4 regions of the Mesorhizobium sp. M6A.T.Ce.TU.016.01.1.1 genome follow, and region 1 is predicted to be linked to each of the others. Evidence: riboswitches for the same ligand, from Rfam matches in the RefSeq annotation. Region 1 holds a riboswitch; each other region holds the start of a gene.
What was found. Region 1 has a riboswitch for thiamine pyrophosphate ahead of EOC94_RS20560 (YkoF family thiamine/hydroxymethylpyrimidine-binding protein). Riboswitches for the same ligand answer to the same signal wherever they lie in the genome.
Positions count from the first base shown of each region.

Region 2: another riboswitch for thiamine pyrophosphate. It lies ahead of thiC (phosphomethylpyrimidine synthase ThiC); the one in region 1 lies ahead of EOC94_RS20560 (YkoF family thiamine/hydroxymethylpyrimidine-binding protein).
Region 3: another riboswitch for thiamine pyrophosphate. It lies ahead of thiB (thiamine ABC transporter substrate binding subunit); the one in region 1 lies ahead of EOC94_RS20560 (YkoF family thiamine/hydroxymethylpyrimidine-binding protein).
Region 4: another riboswitch for thiamine pyrophosphate. It lies ahead of EOC94_RS21510 (ABC transporter permease); the one in region 1 lies ahead of EOC94_RS20560 (YkoF family thiamine/hydroxymethylpyrimidine-binding protein).

Region 1 covers NZ_RZTJ01000011.1:127,270-131,477, reverse strand. The annotation lists gene EOC94_RS20570 (aspartate aminotransferase family protein) at 1-1,164, shown strand, start outside; TPP riboswitch at 1,512-1,623, shown strand; gene EOC94_RS20560 (YkoF family thiamine/hydroxymethylpyrimidine-binding protein) at 1,614-2,222, shown strand; gene EOC94_RS20555 (hypothetical protein) at 2,493-2,792, shown strand; gene EOC94_RS20550 (MBL fold metallo-hydrolase) at 2,783-3,463, shown strand; gene EOC94_RS20545 (alcohol dehydrogenase family protein) at 3,571-4,208, opposite strand, start outside.
Region 2 covers NZ_RZTJ01000018.1:54,572-58,779, forward strand. The annotation lists gene thiC (phosphomethylpyrimidine synthase ThiC) at 1-1,700, opposite strand, end outside; TPP riboswitch at 1,804-1,920, opposite strand; partial or broken gene EOC94_RS25790 (aspartate 1-decarboxylase) at 2,038-2,295, opposite strand; gene EOC94_RS25795 (hypothetical protein) at 2,909-3,172, opposite strand.
Region 3 covers NZ_RZTJ01000001.1:313,126-317,333, reverse strand. The annotation lists gene thiP (thiamine/thiamine pyrophosphate ABC transporter permease) at 1-1,004, opposite strand, end outside; gene thiB (thiamine ABC transporter substrate binding subunit) at 1,238-2,248, opposite strand; TPP riboswitch at 2,292-2,406, opposite strand; gene EOC94_RS01610 (thiamine diphosphokinase) at 2,509-3,153, shown strand; gene EOC94_RS01605 (ABC-F family ATP-binding cassette domain-containing protein) at 3,155-4,208, shown strand, end outside.
Region 4 covers NZ_RZTJ01000012.1:128,494-132,701, forward strand. The annotation lists gene EOC94_RS21500 (superoxide dismutase family protein) at 164-673, opposite strand; gene EOC94_RS21505 (sulfite exporter TauE/SafE family protein) at 832-1,608, opposite strand; TPP riboswitch at 1,948-2,060, shown strand; gene EOC94_RS21510 (ABC transporter permease) at 2,190-2,990, shown strand; gene EOC94_RS21515 (ABC transporter ATP-binding protein) at 2,984-3,745, shown strand; gene EOC94_RS21520 (ABC transporter substrate-binding protein) at 3,742-4,208, shown strand, end outside.

The sequences.
Region 1 (4,208 bases):
GCGGCGGTGCGCCAGATGTCCAAGCTGCCTTATTATCACGACTTCGGCTCCAAATCGCATTCGCCGCTGATCGATCTCGCCGAGAAGCTGGTGCAGATGGCGCCGGTGCCGATGAGCAAGGCGTATTTCACCAATTCCGGCTCCGAGGCCAACGACACGGCCATGAAGATGATCTGGTACCGGTCGAATGCGCTCGGCCAGCCGGCACGCAAGAAGATCATCAGCCGCATTCGCGGTTATCACGGCGTCACCATCGCCTCGGCAAGCCTGACCGGCCTGCCCAACAATCACATTTCCTTCGACCTGCCGATCGCCAGTGTGCTGCACACGTCGACGCCGCACCATTGGCGCGAGGCGCTGCCAGGCGAGAGCGAAGAGCAGTTTTCGAGCCGGCTTGCCGACGACTTGGAAAAGCTGATCCTGGCCGAGGGCCCGGAAACCATCGCCGCCTTCTTCGGCGAACCGATCATGGGCGCCGGCGGCGTCATCGTTCCCCCGGCCGGCTACTGGGAGAAGATACAGGCGGTGCTGTGGAAATACGACATCCTGCTCGTCGCCGACGAGGTCATCTGCGGTTTTGGCCGAACCGGCGAGATGTTCGGTTCGCAGACCTTCGGCATCAGGCCTGACATCATGGTGCTGTCGAAGCAGATCTCTTCCTCCTACCTGCCGATCTCGGCCCTGCTGATCAACGAGAAAATGTTCGAGCCGATTGCCGACGAAAGCAATCGGATCGGCACCTTCGGTCATGGCTTCACCGGCGGCGGCCATCCCGTCGCGGCGGCGGTCGCGCTCGAGAACCTGAAGCTGATCGAGGAGCGCGACCTTGTCGGCAATGCGCGCACGGTCGGCGCGCATATGCAGAAACGGCTGCGCAACCTCGCTTCGCACCCGCTTGTCGGCGAGGTGCGTGGCGTCGGCCTGATCGCGGCGGTCGAACTGGTCGGCGATAAGGTGACCAAGACGCCGTGGGAGACGGCCGGCGCGCTGGGCGGGCTTGTCAACGGCTTCATGCAGCAGAACGGCGTCATCTCGCGCAACATGGGCGACGCGCTGGCCTTCTGCCCGCCGCTGATCATCACCGAGCCCCAGGTCGATCAGATGATCGACGCGTTTGAAAGATCGCTCGAAGCCGCGGTCAAGCAGGTCGGATCACAGAGCTGATCAGGTCGTCCAAAGCCAGAGCTGAATGGGCCTTGGTGATTGGCGAAGCCGAAGCGGTATCCAATCTCCCCCCTTGCGGGGGAGATGTCCGGTAGGACAGAGGGGGGTGTGAAGGATCGCCAACTTTCGACTTCAGCCTTGCCAACCCGAATCAGCTTGAGGGCGCGGCTGCGATCGATTGACAGGTCGGAGGGAAGCACCCCCTCTGCCTGCCGGCATCTCCCCCGCAAGGGGGGAGATCGGCAGCTTCGGCGGCGCCGCCAAGCTCGGTAATTGGTCTGAAGCGATTGCTGGGAACGATTGCCCTGGGCCACACTTGAACATCCGTTGCGCGGGTGCTACGTCGCCCATATCGACAGGGGCGCTCCGTATTGCCGGGGCTGAGATGGTGGGTGCAAGCCTTCGGTCCCTCAAGCTGATCTGGGTAATGCCAGCGGAGCGAGGCGACCATGTTTTCAGGTGCACAGATTTCCCTGTATCCGATGTGCGACGATTTCGTCGGCGTCATCCTTGGGGCGCTTTCGGCGCTCGATCCGTATCGACCGAATTTCCGCATCGAGACCGACGACATCTCGACGCTGATCGTCGGCCCGCCGGAACAGCTTTTCCCGGCCATGCGCGACCTCTTCGCATCGGCGGCGGCGAGTGGCGTGCATTGCGTGTTGTCGGCGACGGTGTCGCGCGGCTGTCCGGGCGAGCCTGACGATCCGATCTGCACACCGATTTCCGGCAGCAGCCACGAGCTGTCCCTGGCAGAGCGCATCGGCGCGGCGCGGGCGCATGTCGACAGTGCGAAAAAGCTCGGACAGGAGGTCGCCGCGCAGTTCTCGCTCTATCCGCTCGGCAAGGGCCATCACATGGACGAGATCTACGGCTGCATCGACTTCCTCAAGACTTCGGGCGTCTTCGACAGGTCGAAGAATTTCTGCACCAAGCTGAGAGGCGATGCCGGACCTGTATTCGCGACGCTGTCGGAAGCCTTCCTTCGCTTCGGCGCGCCGCAAGGCCATGTCGCGCTCGACCTCACCGTGTCGGCGAACAGCCCGAGCCCTTGTTAGGGCGTGTCGATATTCGGGGTGATGCCGGCCTGCGAGCGGCGGTTTCCTGCGATACTCACGCACCCAAAAAGTGCGCTCCGTTCCCGTTCTCGGACCCCACCATTCTCGGCTCGGCGACGACGTCGATCGGCCGGCCCTCGGCCGCCGCGTTCACCGCGGCGGGATCGCGCTCAGGTGATGTCTCAGTTTAACTTGCGGCTCACGACCCAGCCGACCTTGTGCAGTGCCGACCGCCGTTGATATGCTCGATCATTCCGTCAGCGGGGAAGGATGTTCGATATCTCGCGTCGCGACCTGACACTTGGCGCAGCCGGTGCTCATGCTGCGTTTGGGCTCCACAAGCCGATCACGTTTGTCGACGCGGCCCGCGCTCAACACGCCGTCGCTCAACCTTTCCGAAAATACAAGGTTGGCGACATTGAAGTCTTTTCTCTGATTGATGGCATGCGTGACGTTCCCCTGCGGGAGGGTATGGTCAGGAATGTCAGCGTCGAACAGGTCAAGACGGCGTTGCGTGGTGCCGGTTTCCCGACAATCAGGCGCCCCTGCGGTTTATCGTCATGGCGCTAAAGCTGCGCGATCAAGTGGTCCTGATCGACTCGGGTACCGGCGGTCATCCGATTTATGATGAGGGGAACGGCCGGCTATTCGAGAGCATGGCTGCGGCGGGCCTTGACCCCAAGGCAGTCAAGACAATCCTGATCTCCCATCTGCACGGCGACCACATTTATGGCCTCATGAACAATGAGAGCAATGCGCAGGTCTTCCCGGATGCCGACATCGTGGTGCCCGCCGAGGAATTGAAATGGTGGACGCGCCCGGGAGTCGAGTCGATCGATCTCGGACCGACGCGCAAGGGCCTCGCTCAGCGCATTCAGGCTACGGTGGCTACGTGGAAAAACGTCAGGACCTTTGAGGGAGAACCAGAACTCCTACCTGGCGTGCACGCCGTTCAGGCCCCCGGCCATAGCCCGGGAATGGTCGCGCATCTGGTCACCTCGGGCGGCAAACAGCTCCTGATCAGCGCTGACGTGGTCAATCTTGCGCCCCATGTTTCAACAAATCCCGAGTGGCAGCTTGCTATCGACCAGGATCCGCAAATGGCCGTCGAAACGCGAAGGAAGATCTTCGATCGCGCGGTCGCCGACAAGCTCACCATTTCGGGTACTCACTGGTTGATGCCGAACGTCGGCACGTTGTCCAAGGATGGCAACGGCTACGTATTCGCAGCCGACGGGTAATATCACAGTACCCGCTGCCAACTGGACGACGACGGCTGCCGTGCCGGACGAACCGGTCGGCGTCAGACGTCGAACGCAGAACCAAGCGAGAGCGATAATCTTGGCTATCAACGGGTCGCTGCGAGATCCGAAATGGCGTCTGGAACGACCACCAGCTTGCCGACGAAATCCTTGGCGATGAAATCCGCTTGGGCGCGGTGGAAATCGGAGAGCCTGTAGACGCCGCCGACCAGCGGCCGGATCTTCTTGTCTTCGATGTAGCGAACAATACGGCGGAAGTCGTGCCGCGTGCCCTGGCTCGAGCCGTGCAACTGCAACTGCTTGAGATACATGGTGCGCAGATCGAGCTGCACGACCGGGCCGGCAATTGCGCCGGCTGTGGTGTAGCGGCCTTCGGGCCTGAGGATGCGCAGCAGATCGTTGAAGATCGCGCCGCCGACCAGATCGGCAACCACGTCGATCGGCTGGCCGCCGGTTGCCTCATTTACCGCAGCCGGCAGGTCGGTCACACCCCGGGTGATCACCGCCTCGGCGCCGATGTCGAGCACGGCCTGTTCCTTGCCCTTGCCGACGACTGCATAGGGGACGGCGCCGCGCGCCCGCGCCAGCTGCACGATGCCGGAGCCGACGCCGCCCGACGCGCCGGTGACCAGCACGCGCTCGCCGGCCTTCAATGCGGCACGTTCCAGCATCTGCTCGCCGGTGAGATAGGCGCAACAGAAGGTGGCGAGTTCGACATCGGTCA
Region 2 (4,208 bases), on a different contig from region 1:
GAGATGCGCATGGAGCAGAATTTCGGCCCGCACATCGAGCAGAAATGCGCCACTTTGTGCGCTTCCTTGGGCAAGGTCTGGTCGTGGAAGGAGCGTGCTGTTTCGGGGTCGAGCGACAGGTTGAACTGGTCCTCCCAGCGGAACTCGAAGCGCGCGCGGGAAAGGGCATTGTCCCTGACTTTCGCCGCCGGATGCCCCTTCGCCAGATCGGCCGCATGGGCGGCTATCTTGTAGGTGATGACGCCTACCTTGACGTCGTTGCGGTCGGGAAGGCCGAGATGCTCCTTCGGCGTGACGTAGCAAAGCATTGCGGTGCCGAACCAGCCTATCATGGCGGCGCCGATCCCTGAGGTGATGTGGTCATAGCCAGGCGCGATATCGGTCGTCAGCGGTCCAAGCGTATAGAACGGCGCCTCTCCGCAGACGGCGAGCTGCTTGTCCATGTTCTCCTTGATCTTGTGCATCGGCACGTGGCCCGGGCCTTCGATCATCACCTGGCAGTCCTTCGCCCAGGCGACCTGCGTCAGCTCGCCGAGCGTTTCCAATTCGGCGAATTGCGCTGCGTCATTGGCGTCGGCGATCGAGCCTGGACGAAGCCCGTCGCCGAGTGAAAAGGACACATCATAGGCGCGGCAGATGTCGCAGATTTCCGCGAAATGCTCGTAGAGGAAGCTCTCCCGGTGATGGTGCAGGCACCATTTGGCCATGATCGATCCGCCGCGCGAGACGATGCCCGTGACCCGGTCTACGGTCAGCGGGATGTAGTGCAGCCGCACGCCGGCGTGGATGGTGAAATAGTCGACACCCTGTTCGGCCTGCTCGATCAGCGTGTCGCGGTAGACCTCCCAAGTCAGGTCCTCGGCAATGCCGTTGACCTTTTCGAGAGCCTGGTAGAGCGGCACCGTGCCGATCGGCACCGGCGAATTGCGCACGATCCATTCGCGGATGTTGCGGATATTGCGGCCGGTCGACAGGTCCATCACCGTGTCGGCGCCCCAGCGGATCGCCCAGACCATTTTTTCGACCTCTTCGGCCATTGACGATGTGACAGCGGAGTTACCGATGTTGGCGTTGATCTTGACCAGGAAATTTCGCCCGATGATCATCGGTTCGCTCTCTGGATGATTGATGTTGGCGGGAATGATCGCCCGCCCGCGCGCCACCTCGTCGCGCACGAATTCCGGCGTGACGAAGTCCGGGATCGCCGCGCCGAAGCTCTCACCGTCGCGCTCAAGCTTGCCGCGCACGATCTCGCGTCCAAGGTTCTCGCGGATAGCCACGGACTCCATTTCAGGCGTAATGATGCCGGCGCGCGCATAGGCAAGCTGAGTCACCGCCTTGCCGGCCTTGGCCCTGAGAGGCCGGTTGCGAATGGGGAATTCCGGCGTCAGGCGCTCGCCCGTGACGAATCCATTGTCTTCCGGCCGGACATGGCGGCCGTCATAGGCCTCGACATCGCCGCGAGCCGTGATCCATTCGTGGCGAAGCCGGGCAAGGCCCCTTTCCATGCTGGTTTCGACAGTCGGGTCTGTATAGGGGCCGGACGGATCGTAGACGGTGACGGGTGGCTCGCCGGCAGTCGGATGAACAGAGATTTCGCGCATCGGCACCCTGATCTGGGGGTGGAGGAGGCCGGGCTTGTGGATTTTCCGCGAGGCGGGCAGTGGTCCCGTCGACACGGCGGGGGTGAGGGCATTCATCGTGAGGCTCCTTTGCTCATGCATTGGAGACCCAGTTCTGTGCCGGAAGGATGAAAAGACGCTTCTGTCGACCTGCCGAAACAGGACCTCGGGCATAAACTCCCGCAAAGCGCTTGCACCGTCCCTACGCCAGTATGAACTGGATCAGGTTCAACGGGTCACTGCGCCGCGAAAGCAAGCAGTATCTCAGCCCCTTGCCGGGACTCCCCTGGTGAATGCGTCAGGTTGGACGGGCCGACGCTATCTTGTCAAGCGCATTCGGGCGCCTTCGGCCGGTGGCGATGACCGGCGGCCTGTCAAAACCGGGCGGAGAGCTCGCGCATGCATCGGGGACAAGTCACGCCCCGGAGACCAGGGCTGGAATGGCCAAAGCCTCTTTCGCTTCGTGAAGGATGGAGAAACTGTATCGGCCATGTGCGTCGAGATCCACCGAGTAGCTCAGGCGGTCACGGATGTGGTTATCCTGGTCCAAGGTGACGATTCGCGGCTTCAGCGAGGTGATTTGCACCTCGTCCAGGTAGATGGAGTTGCAGATAATGATCTGGTCGTCGGGCTGGCAGGTGCGGGCGGCCGCTCGATTCAGGATGCAGCATCGGCGGCGTTCCCGATACCAATGATATCTTGCGGGCAACTTATGCAATCACCGGCTTCGTAAAACCCGACGGCGGCGGCCGTGTCCTGGCGCTGAGGATGTGCCGCTGTTCCAGCAGAGAAATCGCATGGGCCGCGGAGTTTTCGCTCTGCGTGGACGAGTTGACGCAATCGTTTAGCTTGCTTGCAGTTCGTACGACCGCCTTTGAAAGCAACTAAGCTATTGCATGCGGCGATCGATCGCTACATATCCGGCCGCCATTATCCGAGTATTGATCCGCCTGCTGTTGGCGTTGCCGTACATGGCAATCCCTGCGGGGTCGTCGGCGGCCGGATCGGCCGTGCCCTCCAGTCTGAATTCCCCTGCCGAAAACTTCCCTGGCTTGGCTATGCATGCGGTAGATGAGATCGCCGCCTACCGCGACCTGGTCGAGGAAGGCATCGACGCGAAGAATATCGCCGCCCAGTTCGGACAGTCTGGTTATCGCCATGCGTCAGCGGCTCAGACTTGCGGTCTCGAGAGCGGCCTTGCGGGTCACCTCCCTTATGATTCAGATGTTGGAAGACGGCTTCTCGTTACCAATAGAAATGGCGACTACGGAACGCGATCGCGGCCATCAGGAAACACCTGTCTTCGGCTCAACCTCGACATGGCGTCCGATCGACCGCAGATATACAGCTATCTCGTCCATGAGATGATCGCGTTCGCCGTAGATTTCAGCAATCCTACGCAGCTGTGGCTCGACGGCCCTCCGTTGCGCCGGCGTCAAATCAGCATCGCCAAAGACGTATCCCAAGTTGCCAATCGCGCAAATGTTGCAGCCGGCGTCCGCAACTGCTTGCACGAATGCGGGAATGTCTTTTTCTTGCATGGTCTTCATGTCGAATCTCTCGTGAATGGCGAGCTCGCGCCCCCATGCTGCCTTTTCAGCGTGTCCTCTGGGCGGCGCAAGCCTTGAGCGTGGTTGTGCCCGGGCAACCTCGACTATCCCGTCTGCCACGCTCTTTAGAGTCGGTGGGGTCTGGTGATCGCAGGCTGGGCCACTCAAAAGCCTGCAAGAAGAAAGTCATGGCGACCATTGCTCAAGATCGCAAGGGTGCGTGCAAGACCTTCCGTTGGCAGTCATGCACGCCCACTCAGAGAGAGTCCGGCCGCGGAAATTCTCCCTTATTCGTAAGAAAGCTCATTGAGCAACTGGGCATTGAGCAACTGGGTCTCACGTCGCGGGTCTCGTGTGCTTCACAGCCGAAAATAGGGTACCGCCGTGGCAATTCTCGAAAAGTGCAGGTTACCTCGTTCAGGACACGGCGGATTGCCTTCCGACGGCACCCTTGCTGCAACGTGCGACCTAACGAGACATATCTCGTTCGCGTTCCCTCGACCTGTCTTCGTATTGCTGCTTGCCCTGCGATTTCAGGCCCTCTGCTAGCTCCTCGGCCGCTCTTTGGCCTGCAATGTCACTATTCAAGATCATGTCCGGCATCCCTGGATGGTGATAACCGTAACGCGCATGCAGCTTCCCTCAAGCGCAGCGCGTATCCGTCGATTAGTTTCGTCGTCCGGAACCCGAAGCCCTTATCCGGCCTGGTGTATCCATCATTCAACCGGTATACCGTTCCAAACTTTGGCGGACCATTTACCTCAGGCATGATCATCTCGCGTGACATTGTTTTTTGGCGGCGCCATCATCGCACGTGGCATTTTCTAAAAATCAAGACGTGTTAATTTGTAAAATCAGGGATGTGGCCGCGCCCGCTGCGAGGATTTGCAGGTAGCTCTTCAGCTCCAACACGATGTGTGAGGCGGCGGTGGAAAAAGGCAACCGACTTTTAATTGGCGGTACTCACTTCGGAAGCGCTGCAATCGATCCTGAGGATACTAGTGATCGCGAGCGCCCAATGCGTCCGCCGTTGGAT
Region 3 (4,208 bases), on a different contig from region 1:
CTGGTCAGCGTCGCTTGCCGCACAGCGCTCTCGCCCGCCAGCCGGCCAAGATCGGCGCCAAGGCCCGACATCACCGTGGCCGCCATCGGCCCGGCGACGAACAGCAATGCCAGAACGATCAATGCTGCGTTCAGCACGGTCTCGCCGACGCTTGCCGAAAGATACCGGCGCGGTGCCACCGACAGGTTGGCATCGCCGACGGTGTTGGCGCCGAGCCGCATCAACACCAGCACCACGACGAAGGTCAGCGCGATCTGCAGCAGTGTCAGCGTCACCGCGCGGGCAGGATCGAAATCGAAACGCAGCGCCTGGTAGATAGCGACCTCCAGTGTCGTCGCGCGCGGCCCGCCGCCCAGCGTGAGCACGATGGTGAAGGATGTGATGCACAGCATAAAGACAAGCCCGGCGACGCCCGGCAGCGCCGCCCGCAGCGTCGGCCATTCGATCAGCCGGAAGGCGGGTCTGGCGCCCATGCCGAGCTGGCTCGCCAGCCGCCACTGGTCGGCCGGCACTGTCCCCAGCGCTTCAAGGAACAGCCGCGTTGCCAGCGGCAGGTTGAAGAAGACGTGGGCGACGAGGATGCCGGACAGGCCGTATATGCCCGGCCAACCCTGACCGCCAATCGCGCTGAGCAGGCCGGCGAAATAGCCGGCACGGCCATAGAGGGCCAGAATGCCGAGCGCGGCGACGATGGCCGGCAGCGCCAGCGGCACGGCGAAGAGCTGCAGGATCAGGCCGCGGCCAAAGAACCACGGATGCCGCGACAGCGCCCGCGCAACGAGCAGCGCCGGCAGGACGGACAGCAGTGTCGACAGAAGCGCTTGCCATAAGGTGAAACGGACAACGCGGAAGAGATAGGGGTCGAAGGCCGACGCGGCGCCGGACGGGTCGCGGGCGCCTTCGACGATGAGCCCGGCGAACGCTCCACCGATCAAAAGTGCTATTGCCGCAAGCGCGAGAATGCCAGCTGTGACGCGGGAATCCGATGATGGCGCGCGTTGCACGCTAGACCACCAGATTCGAGATTCTTAGCGAGGATTGCGTTCCTTCGCGCCCCCCTCTGTCCTGCCGGACATCTCCCCCACGAGGGGGGAGATTGGCAGGTTCAGCGCTCCGCTCATTCCGGCAATGTCGGAGATTGGCGAAAGCCGGCATGATGGCCGATCTCCCCCCTCGTGGGGGAGATGTCCGGCAGGACAGAGGGGGGCGCCGTAGAGTGATCATCGTCAATCAGAAGCTACTTGCTCATCACCGCCAGCCATTCGTCGACCCAGGCCTTGCGGTTGGCGGCGACCTCTTCGGGGCTGAACAGCAAGGCCTTGGTCGGCTTGACGAGCTTGTCGAAGGCTGGGTTGAGCGGCTTGTCGGTCTTGCCGGCAGGAAACATCCAGTTGGTCTCGGGAATGACGTTCTGGAATTTCGGACCGGTCATGAAGGCCAGGAACTTTTCCGCCAGCGGGTTCTTCGCACCAGTCGTGGTGATGCCGGCAACCTCGATCTGCAGGTACTCGCCCTCCTCGAAGGACGCCGCCTGATAGCGTTCGGTGTTTTCGGCGACCATGTGATAGGCCGGCGACGTGGTGTAGGACAGCACCATCGGCGCCTCGCCCTTGGTGAACAGGCCATAGGCCTCGCTCCAGCCCGGCGTCACGGTGAGCACCTTTGCCCTGAGCTTCGCCCAGGCTTCCGGCGCCTTGTCGCCATAGACCGATCTCACCCACAACAGCAGGCCGAGACCGGGCGTCGAGGTGCGCGGATCCTGGATGACGATCTTCTCATCGGCATCGCCCTCGACCAATTCCTTCAGGCTCTTCGGCGGGGTCTTCAGCTTTTCGGTGTCGTAGACGACGGCGAAATAGCCATAGTCGAACGGCACAAAAATATCGTCGCTCCAGCCGCCCGGCACCTTGACGTCCGATACCGGGCCATGCGGCGAAAACAGGCCGGTAGCCTTGGCTTCCACCGTCAGATTGGTATCGAGGCCGAGCACGATGTCGGCCTTGGTCGCGGCCCCTTCCAATCTGACGCGATTGAGCAGCGCGACGCCGTCGGCGACCGCAACGAAATCGAGAGTGCAGCCGCATTCCGCCTCGAAGGCCTTCTTGACCGCGGGGCCTGGACCCCAGTCGGCGGTGAAGCTCTCATAGGTATAGACGGTGAGTTTCTCCTGCGCGGATGCTGGCCCGGTGCCGAGAACGGACGCGGCAAGCAGCATTGCCGAAACAAGAGAGTATGAAAACGTGCGCATCGGCGCCTCCTTCGTTCGCATTGAAAGGAATTGAGGCGTCGGGCTGTCCGAAACGTCTAATCCCTCCGCCGGTACAAACCGGATCAGGTTCAGCGGGTTGGCATGGTTGCCTCTCAGCTGGTCCGCGAAGATCGCGTCCAGCACCCCGTTAGAGCGTTTCGACACATAGGCCCGGCCGAAGTGCTGCGCAAGCTGAAGTTTGCAGGGCATCTGGAGCGCGGCCTTCCGTTTCGCAAGCAGGGCTGGTAAGGGCCACGCATATGAGCAAATTCACCATCCTGCTTGGCGGCGATCTTATCCGCACGCCGCTGCTCGACCGCCAGGTCGAAGGCTCCCGTGTCATCGCCGCCGACGCCGGCATCGGCCATGCCCGGACGCTGGAGCTGACGCCGGAACTCTGGGTCGGCGACTTCGATTCGGTGCCGGCGGACTTGCCGGACGATCTGGCCGCCGTGCCCCGCCAGGTGTTTCCGGCAGAAAAGGACAAGACCGACGGCGAGCTGGCTATCGCCGCTGCGCTCGAACGCGGCGCGACCGGGCTCGTGCTCGCCGGCGCGTTCGGCGGCAAGCGCACCGACCACGCCTTCCTGCACCTCGCGCTCAGCATCCGGCTGGCCGAGGCAGGCATAGAGGTGCTTTTGACCAGCGGCGCCCAGGAAGGCATCCCCTTGCTTCCCGGAAAGACCGGCTTCGACTACGCCGACAGCACGCTGTTTTCGATCCTCGGCTTCTCCGACCTTTCCGGCTTGACCGTTACCGGCGCCAAATGGCCGCTGAACCACGTCGAGGTCGCGTTCGGCTCATCGCTGACCATTTCCAACGAGGTCAAGGGCCGGCTCGAAATCGCGCTGGGCAGCGGCCGCGCGCTGTTGCTCGCCCATCCTTTTCCCCTACCTGAAAGCTGACATGGCGCCGCCACTTCTCAATCTCGACGGGATAAGGCTGACTTTTGGTGGCACGCCGCTGCTCGACGGGGCGGAACTGACAGCGTCGGCGGGCGACAAGATCGCTTTGGTCGGCCGCAACGGCTCGGGCAAGTCGACGTTGCTCAAGATCGCTGCGGGATTGATCGAGCCGCAGGACGGCGAGATGTTCCGCCAGCCTTCGGCGACAGTGCGCTACCTGCCGCAAATGCCAGACATGGATGGTTTCGCCAGCGTCCGCGCCTATGTCGAGGCGGGGCTTGGACCCGCCGATGACCCCTACCGCGCCACCTATCTGATGGAGCATCTCGGCCTGTCCGGCGAGGAACGACCGAACGACCTGTCCGGCGGCGAGGCGCGGCGCGCTGCCCTTGCCCGCGTCATGGCGCCGGAGCCCGACATTCTCCTCCTCGATGAGCCGACCAACCATCTCGACCTGTCGGTCATCGAGTGGCTGGAGGAGGAGCTTGCCCGCACCTCTTCGGCGCTGATTGTCATCTCGCACGACCGCCGCTTCCTCGAGCGCGTGTCACGCGCCACCGTCTGGCTCGACCGCGGCCAGACCCGCCGTCTCGACAAGGGTTTTGGCCATTTCGAGGAATGGCGCGACACGGTGCTGGAAGAAGAAGAGCGCGAGCAGCACAAGCTCGGCCGCCAGATCGTGCGCGAGGAGCACTGGCTGCGTTATGGCGTGACGGCGCGACGCAAGCGCAACATGCGCCGGCTCGGCGAGTTGCAGACCATGCGCCAGCGCTTTCGTGGCCATCGCGGCGCCGAGGGCGCGGCGACCATGGTGGCCAGCGACGCCGCCGAATCCGGCAAGCTGGTGATCGAGGCCAAGAACATCGAGAAGAGCTTTGGCGACCTCACCGTGGTCAAGGGCTTCTCGACCCGTATTCAGCGCGGCGACCGCGTCGGCTTGGTCGGGCCGAACGGCGCCGGCAAGACGACGCTCTTGAAGATGCTGACCGGCGAATTGAAACCGGACTCAGGCACGGTGCGGCTCGGCACCAATCTGGAGATCGCCACACTCGACC
Region 4 (4,208 bases), on a different contig from region 1:
CCAATTTCGGCGTGATGGCTGCGTTGTCAATCCTCTTCAGGCGCACGAGCGTCCGGCCTATCCTCATGCCAGAGACCCGACCGCGCACGGTGACCTAACCCTCGAGGGTTACGAGCCAGTCAGATCATATGTCGGAGAGGCCTATTACTCGTCTCGGGGCTTTTCACTCGATCACGGCGCAGGCCTGACGATTTCCGGCATCACCGGCAGGCTGGCTTTTGTAGTCGTCCTGTCCGCCGTGGATCATCAATGCCTTGCCTCGTATTGCCGTTTCTCCACCGTCCAGTTTGACCATGCTGTTGAAAGCCTGGGCACGCAAAACGCCGTCGGCGCCGACTCGCTGATTTGGCATGTCGCCCGCGTGCGGGCCTTTTCCAGTGAGATATCCATGTTCGGCATTCGTCGGATTGAAGTGCCCACCTGCCGAGTCATGGCCGGTCTGATGGTCGCACTTTCCGGTTTCATGAACATGGAACGCGACCCATTCACCCGCCGGCAGTCCTGTTACCTCCAACGCGATCAGCACACCCTGCGCCGTCTCGGTCAGCGTGGCCGTTCCGTTCTTCTCGCCAGCCATGTTGACGAATTCGGCTTTCGCGGTCGCGGTGTCCTGAGCCGCTGCAGGCATCGCGACCGCCAGCGCCAATCCTGTTGTTGCAAGCAATTTTTTCATCCACTCAGCCTCCGGTTGTCCAAGGACCCCAAACAACAACGGGGCCTCTTCGTTCCATTTGGGAATGGAGTTTGTCTCCGGCGCGGCCGCCAGAGAAGCGGGGGTGATGCGTGGAACTCGATAGTCTCCGTGTCATGGAGTGAAGTTTCACGACGTGATTACACCAATTCGAAGAGTTCCGCGGTTTGCCAACCTGCCAGCAGCATGATGACAACGCCAACGAGCCTGAGAAGCGTCTTTTCTGCGATTGACTTCACTACCAATCCGGCCATCGGCGCTGCGACTACGCCGCCAACGATCAAGCCGGCAACGGAGAGTAGATTTTCCGTTAGCTCTCCTGCCTCCTCCCAATGGCCCGTTAGTAACGCAAACAAGAAGGTCAGAGACACCGACAACGTGATGAGGAACTCGCTGGCATTGACCGTGCCAATAACGTAGCGGGGCGTGCCGCCAAAACCGAGAAGGCCCGTCGTTACGATGGGTCCCCATCCGCCGCCCCCTGCGGCATCGAGAAATCCACCACCTAGTCCAAGGGGAGGTACCACGCCTGGAGGGACCGGATTGCTTGGGATCCGCCGGAATGACCGGAACAGGAGCCAAGCTCCGACGAGCGCAAGGTATGTGGTCACATACGGCTTCATGACGGCTCCTTCAAACGAGGTGAGCACAAAAGCGCCGAGAACGCCGCCGATCACGCCAAATGGCATCAGCCGCCAGAAAAGCTTCCAGTCAATGTTGCGGTGATAGAGGTGAGCCGAACCTGAGGCCGCAGTGGTAAACAGCTCAGCCGCGTGAACTGAAGCCGAAGCGTGTGCAGGAGACACGCCAAACCCCAGTAATGTTGTCGAGGAAACCACGCCGTAGGCCATGCCGAGAGCCCCGTCCACAGCTTGAGCTACAAACCCCACGAACGCAAAAAGAAGGAATTCTTGCATTTGGCTCTCCAACAAAGTGCGGGTCGTAATTGGCGATAGAGAAACTCGCTACCTACAACGTATGCGATTATATCTTCACGCTTCCACAATTCACCAAACGCGTGGCATCGATAATGGTGACGACGAACGGAAAACGATCCGCTCGACCGACGCCTTTCCCATACCTTCACAGTCATTTAGTTTCTCAGAATATTGAGGGCGATCTCGGACAGGACGCCGGATTGGCATTCTTTTTCTGTTTTGCTCAGATGCCCCTGCGGGTACCTGAACCTCCTCTGACCCTGAGGTTTCACGGGCCGGACGCAGACTTGCAGCTCCACCCTTTATCTGTTTAATTGCCGCCATCCACAGGGGTGCTCCGTATCGTCGGGGCTGAGAGATGGGCTGCAAGCCCGTAAACCCTAGAGCTGATCTGGATAATACCAGCGGAGCGAGGCGGGCGATGTTTTCTGGCGCACAGATTTTTCTTTTTCCGATGTCCGGCGATTTCGTGGGCCCGCCCGAGGACCATATCACGATCGACCTCACGGTCGCGGCCAACGGCCCGACCCCGCGCTGATCTTTCGCGCCGGAGGTCTCGCATGTCTCAGCTCTTCTCCGCCGCGCCGCGAATCGCAGCCTTGTTCGCCAAGGTCGGACCGGCCTTGCTATCGGTCGGCACGCTGGTTTTGGCTTGGGAGCTCTATGCGCGCATTTCGGGCATCTCGCCCACCACGCTGCCGGCGCCGTCACGAGTCCTCGCCCAAGCCATCCAGCAGCGCCAGGCGCTGTTCGACAACACCGTGCCGACCATCAGCGCCACATTGGCGGGTTTCGCCTGCTCGCTGGCCGTTGCCTTCATCCTTTCGGTGCTGATCGACTTCTTCAAGCCGCTGCGCCGCGCCCTGTTCCCGGTATTCATTATCAGTCAGATCCTGCCGCTGGTGGCGATCGCCCCGCTGGTCGTTCTTTGGTTCGGCTTCGGGCTGACGCCGAAAATCATGCTGGTCGCGCTCCTGACTTTCTTTCCCATGCTGGTCGCGCTGGTGCAGGGTTATGAATCGACGGATCGGGACATTTCGGCGCTTCTGAGTTCGATGGGCGCTTCCCGCATGCGCATTTTCCTGCTGGCCCGCCTGCCCTCCTCGCTGCCCTATTTCTTCGCCGGGCTGCGCATCTCGATCACCTATGCCGTGGTCGGCGCCATCTTCGCGGAATATGCCGGCGCGGCCAAAGGGCTCGGCATCTACATGCTCAACGCCAAGAACAATTTCCGACCCGATCTCGTGCTCGCGGCCGTGCTGGTCAGCGCGTTGCTCACGCTGGCCCTGTTTGCCGCCACGGTGCTGATCCAGCGCGCCGCCATGCCATGGGAACGGCTCGATGCCGCGCGAAAATCATGAACAGGCGGCTGGAATTGCGCCAGATCAGCAAAAGTATTGGCGATGTCGACGTGCTTGCCGGCATCACCCTGCATGTCGAGCCGGGCGAATTCGTTTCAATCCTCGGCCCCTCCGGAGCCGGCAAATCCACGATCTTCAGGTTGCTGACGGGCGGTCTCGAAGGCCACGACGGCGGCATCGACTTCGACGGGCGGCCACTGGCCGACGCGCGCCGACCGTTTGCCTTCATGCCGCAGCACGACGCCCTGATGCCCTGGCGCACGGTTATCGACAACACCGCGCTCGGCCTGGAAGTCCAGGGCATGTCCCGTAAGGCGGCGCGCGACAAGGTGGCGCCGCTCTACGGCGAATTCGGCCTTGCGGGCTTCGAGCAAAAGTATCCGGCGCAGCTTTCGGGCGGAATGCGCCAGCGCGCCGCGCTGTTGCGTACCGTCGTTCAGGACCGCGCCATGCTGTTGCTCGACGAACCGTTCGGCGCACTCGACGCCCTCACGCGCACCGGCATGCAGCGCTGGCTTCAGACGATGTGGGACCGACACCGCTGGACCGTCCTGCTGATCACCCACGATGTCCGCGAGGCGGTCTTCCTGTCCGACCGCATCTATGTGCTGAGCGGCCGCCCTGCCCGCGTGCTGCGCGAAGTCGCCATACCTCTTCCGCGCCCGCGCAAGGATCTTGCCTCGCCGGAAGCCAGCGCCATCGAAGCCGACATCCTTCATACGCTTCTCGATCCACAGCCCGCCCAAAGGACATGACCATGCTTTCAAGACGCCTCTTCATCGCTGCCGCATTGATCACCGGGCTCGGACCCGTCACATCCGTCTGTGCCCAGCAGACTGTCACCGTCGCTCTCGACTGGACGCCGAACACAAACCATGTCGGACTCTATGTCGCCCGGGCGAAAGGCTTCTACGCTGAGGCCGGGCTCGACGTGCAGATGCTGCCCTATACCGACACTGCGGCCGGTACGCTGATCGCCAACCGCGTGGCCGATTTCGGTATACTGGGATCCATAGGATTGTTCACCCAACGCACGGCCGGCGCCGACCTCGTCGCCACCTACGCCATCATGCAGACGGAAACCGGCAGGCTGGCCTTCAATGCGGACCGCGCCGATATACAATCCCCCAGGGACCTGGACGGCCTGACCTATGGCGGTTTCGGCAGCGCCTGGGAGAATGCGCTGATCGGCACCATCATCCGCCATGACGGAGGCGA